2 regions of the Arthrobacter sp. 8AJ genome follow, and region 1 is predicted to be linked to the other one. Evidence: riboswitches for the same ligand, from Rfam matches in the RefSeq annotation. Region 1 holds a riboswitch; the other holds the start of a gene.
The links. A riboswitch is a leader RNA that binds a small molecule or an ion and turns the genes downstream of it on or off. The one in region 1 is predicted to bind cyclic di-AMP.
Positions count from the first base shown of each region.

Region 1 (2,196 bases):
GCGGTGGCGGGCAGGCCCATGCTCAGGATAAGGCCCGATGCGGCTGCCACAACGGCAGCCTGGCGGCCTACGGTCCCGGCATTTGCACTGACGGCCTTGGACACGGCGTCCAGGGGGTTGGTGCGAACCGTTTGCGCACGGTGGCGCGCAGAATGATGGCGTGAAGACACGAAGGTAGCCTCTCCCAATGCCTGCGAGGTGAGCTGTCGGATTCGGATGGGAGTCACCCGGCCACTCTGCTTCCTGGGAAGCTCATGACTTAACCCCAAGGCCTTCAGGAAATGAAGGCCAAAATTGGTTCCCCCGCCCCTGCCAGACGATGAAATGCGAACGGACCTTGAGCGGTGGCAGAGTTAGGCAATCCACTCAAGAGCGTCAACTTCGGAAAAGTTGACGCGAGTTAGACGGTACAGCAGTTTTGTTTCAATGTCACATTCAGGTCACGGCAAGTCGCTACGATCTGAGAGTGCACACTCATTCGGTTACAGCCAGCCCATGGGATCGACCACTTCGCCGTTGACCTGGACCTCAAAGTGCAGGTGGCAGCCGGTGGATGCGCCCGTGGTGCCGCTGAGCGCCACGACCTCGCCGCGGGAGACGGTCTGTCCCACCTTGACGTTGAACGACGACAGGTGGTTGTAGGTGGTCTCCAGCCCGTTGCCGTGGTCGATGACCACCCGGTTCCCACCGCCGTACTGGTGCCAGCCTGCGAAGGTCACGGTGCCGGTCGCGGCCGCCAGGACGGACGTTCCGCACTGCGCCACGAAGTCCTGGCCGCGGTGGAAGTCTCCGGAGCCGCCGGTGATGGGGCTCACCCGGTAGCCAAAGGGCGACGCGGTGGTGAGGGATGCCAGCGGTGCGGCCAGGGTGCCGGCCGAGGCTGCCCGGGTGACGGAGCCGGCGGACTGGGCGCTCAGGAGCTGCTTCAGCTTCCCGTCGGGGTCGGCCTGGGTCACCACTGCCGAACGGCTGAAGTCGATCTGGGCGCCATTATCAGCGGAAATCTGGGGCTGCGGACTGACGGCGGAGGCTGCCAATGGCGCGTTGCCGGCGGCATCGGTGGCCATGACGGGGCTGGTGGCGGGCACCGTGACCGTCAGCACCAGACCGGTGGCGGCCAGGGCGATTCCGGCTTTCTGGCCAATGCCGCTGGCGGCGGCAAACTCCGTCACCTGCCGGAACGGACCCCGGCGGCGGCGCGCGTCACGATGCAGATCGCGGGGGCGCTCCGCTGCGACATCTTCGACAACCCGGGGTGCCGAAGGGGGGCCTGCCGCGCGGCGGCGGCCCCGGGAGGTCTGCATGGTCAAGAAGGGTTCCTCTCTGGAAAAGCCTGCGGAGTTAGCTGTCGGATTCGGGTCAGAGAGATCAAAGACCCGGCCCGTCATGGGCAAGCTTCTGCACAGGGGTATTCCCGGAAGAATCCTTCACTGGAGAGGCTTGCTGCTGACGGACTTCACCCCAAGGCAGTCCCCCGCTGCCAATTGTGGTTCCCCCGCCTCTGCCAGTAACGACTCATGCACCCGATCCGCTGGCAGAGCTCGGCTCCGGATCGGGTAACGCTTAAGTATCAACGATTGGTTCCACTATAGGGCCTTAAGACCCTAGGTAACAATTCCGTTATCTTTGCGTGGAAGCGCTTCGCCGGGGTATGAGGCGCGGCTCAGGGCTGGGTGACGGCGACAAAAACATGCGCGGCAACCTCGGGCGGCAGCTCCAGTGCCCCTTCGATTCCGGACACCCGCACGGAGATGTAATCTCCCACGCGTTCCAGCGCAACGGCGGCGCCGGGCCGGATCCCGCCTTCGTCCAGCTGCGCCAGCAGTTCGGGCTCCACCTGGATGGGTTCGGCCAGCCGGCTGATGGTCACGGCAGAGGCGGGGCCGTAGCCCTTCATGGCCTCCACCAGGCTGATGACCGCGTCGGCGGAGCCGGTGGCCGGCTGTCCGCCCAGGGCGGCGAGGCCGGGGATCGGGTTGCCGTAGGGCGATTCGGTGGGGTGGTCCAGCATCTCGTAGATGCGCCGCTCAACGCGCTCGCTCATGACGTGTTCCCAGCGGCAGGCTTCGTCGTGCACGTAGGCCCAGTCCAAACCGATGACGTCAGCCAGCAGTCGTTCGGCCAGCCGGTGCTTGCGCATGACCTCGGTGGCCCGCTTGCGGCCCGTGTCCGTGAGTTCCAGGTGCCTGTCGCCGG
Region 1 is NZ_LR733289.1:3,305,953-3,308,148, forward strand. Features, by position in the region: gene BACI349Y_RS15310 (C40 family peptidase) at 1-104, opposite strand, end outside; cyclic di-AMP (ydaO/yuaA leader) riboswitch at 175-354, opposite strand; gene BACI349Y_RS15315 (M23 family metallopeptidase) at 483-1,304, opposite strand; cyclic di-AMP (ydaO/yuaA leader) riboswitch at 1,315-1,526, opposite strand; gene BACI349Y_RS15320 (metal-dependent transcriptional regulator) at 1,664-2,196, opposite strand, start outside.

Region 2 (2,196 bases), 3.2 Mb from region 1:
ACCTTCTGCTCTTCGGGGCGGGTGATCTTGGTGCGCATGATGGTCTCGTTAAGAGACAGCTGGCGGTCAAGTTCCTTGGCGGTCTCCGGCTTGGCGGTGAAGTTCACCACGGCGTAGATACCTTCGGACTTCTTCTTGATGTCGTAAGCCAGACGGCGACGGCCCCAGATGTCAACCTTTTCGATGGTTCCACCATCGTTGGTGATGACGTTCAGGAACTTCTGAAGCGACGGCTCAACGGTACGCTCTTCGACCTCGGGGTCGATGATTACCATCAATTCGTAAGGACGCATATGTGAACCCACCTCCTTTGGGCTAAGCGGTTACGGCATTTCCGTAACAGGAGGTTCATTTGCGATTCCGTGCAATGCCTTGCCGCCGGAACGGAGGCAGGACGCAGCACAGACTTCAATATCTTAGTGCATTTGGACCCGATAGGCGATTCGCGCTTGACCCAAGGCTAGCCCCGGTGGAGGTGGGCAGCAGCCGCAGGTTCAGCCATGTGGAAAACCCTGCCGTCACTGGCGCCCATACCAATGCACTTTGCCGACAGGGGAGCGCCACGCCAACGCAGTGAGGTCCGTTACCTAATTGTGATTCGCAGACCCTTTTCGTGTACGGTCGTCCGGGGCCGCCCCCAGCCGGCTCCAGTCCCGGATGCCGCCCAACTCTGCCGCGTCTGTGATTATCACCAGATTCCAGGCAGAGGCGGGGGACCCAAGCGTCCCGGGCACGGCCACGCGCCTGCCCTTGGGGTGAAGCCGCAGCACGCGGCCGAATGCCCTCATTCGAACCCGACAGCTAACTCCGCAGGCGACGAGAGGTAGCATCCCCATGCCCGCACCCCGCAAAGGCAGCGCCAAACGAGCGCACCGTTATCAAAATGAGACAGATCACGCCCGGACATCCCCGGCCTTCAAGTCCGGTGCTCCGGCCCGGGCGCGCCGCCGCTGGCCCCTTGCCGCCGGTCTTGCCGCAGCACTCCTCGGAGCAGGTTCCCTTGGCCTGGGCCTGACCCACGGTGACGGAACCGCTGACGTGGCGCGGGTGGCGAGTGCAGAGGATGCCGGCAGCGCCGCACCCACCCAAACTCCGGACATTCCGGTCCCCGCTCCAACACCAGTCCCGGCAGTCGAGGCCGATCCTGCCGCCGCTCCTTCGCCGGCAGAGGCACCGGCACCTGCCCCCGCAGCAGTACCGGCACCCGCTGCCCCTGCCCCTCCCTCCGAAGCACCCATCGCTGTGGCGCCGGCGGCGGCACAGCTGGCCAGCACCGGGACGCCTGCGCCCGCCGGGGTCCCGGGGAACTGGACCATGACCTTCGCCGACGAGTTCAACGGGGCCGGACTGGACACCGCGAAGTGGTCCGGCTGCTGGTTCTCCCCCGGTTGCGGAACCATGAACAAGGTCTCCACCAGCCCGGCGAACGTCTCCGTGGCCAACGGGAACCTGGCCCTGGGGCTCAGCTCATCCACCTCCGGCGGACTGGTATCCACCAACCCGAAGGGCGGGGCGGGGACCGGCTTCCAGTTCACCACCGGCTACGTCGAGGCCAGGATCAAGTTCCCGGGCAACGCCAACGGCCTCTACAACTGGCCTGCCTTCTGGACCACCGGACAGTCGTGGCCGGCCACCGGCGAGAATGACATCGCCGAGGTCCTGCAGGCCAAGATGACCGTGAACTACCACTCCGGTTCCGGCTCCCACAACCAGGGCGGCGTGGGCAGCAACTGGGCCAACGAGTACCACACCTTTGGTCTGCACCGGATGGCAAACTCCTCGGACGTGTACTTCGACGGCGTCAAGGTCAAGTCCTACCCCACCGACGACGGAAATGCCCCGCAGTACATCGTGCTGAATGTCGGCGCCTCCTCCACGAACCCGGCCTACGGCGCGCCGTCCCAGATGATGGTGGACTACGTGCGCGCCTGGCAGTAGCAGGCCACGCACCCAGGTGAAAGGGCGACGGCGGGACCTCCCGCCGTCGCCCTTTTTCGGCTTCCCTCAAGGTTGCCTAAAGCAACCCTCCGGGCACGATGTGATCCAGTACACTCTTGCAATGAAGCTCCTGTACGTGACGGAAAGCGTGCCCAACCGGGATCCGGAACTGGGGGATGGAAGCTCGATGATCCCGTACGAAGTGATCCTGCACCTCCCCCCTGGCGTTGCCGTCACGCTGCTGACTTTCTCGGGTCC
Region 2 is NZ_LR733289.1:112,044-114,239, reverse strand. Features, by position in the region: gene rpsF (30S ribosomal protein S6) at 1-293, opposite strand, end outside; cyclic di-AMP (ydaO/yuaA leader) riboswitch at 680-831, shown strand; gene BACI349Y_RS00475 (glycoside hydrolase family 16 protein) at 835-1,938, shown strand; gene BACI349Y_RS00470 (glycosyltransferase) at 2,060-2,196, shown strand, end outside.
Region 2: it holds a riboswitch for cyclic di-AMP, as region 1 does, so the genes downstream of both, BACI349Y_RS00475 (glycoside hydrolase family 16 protein) here and BACI349Y_RS15315 (M23 family metallopeptidase) in region 1, are expected to answer to the same signal.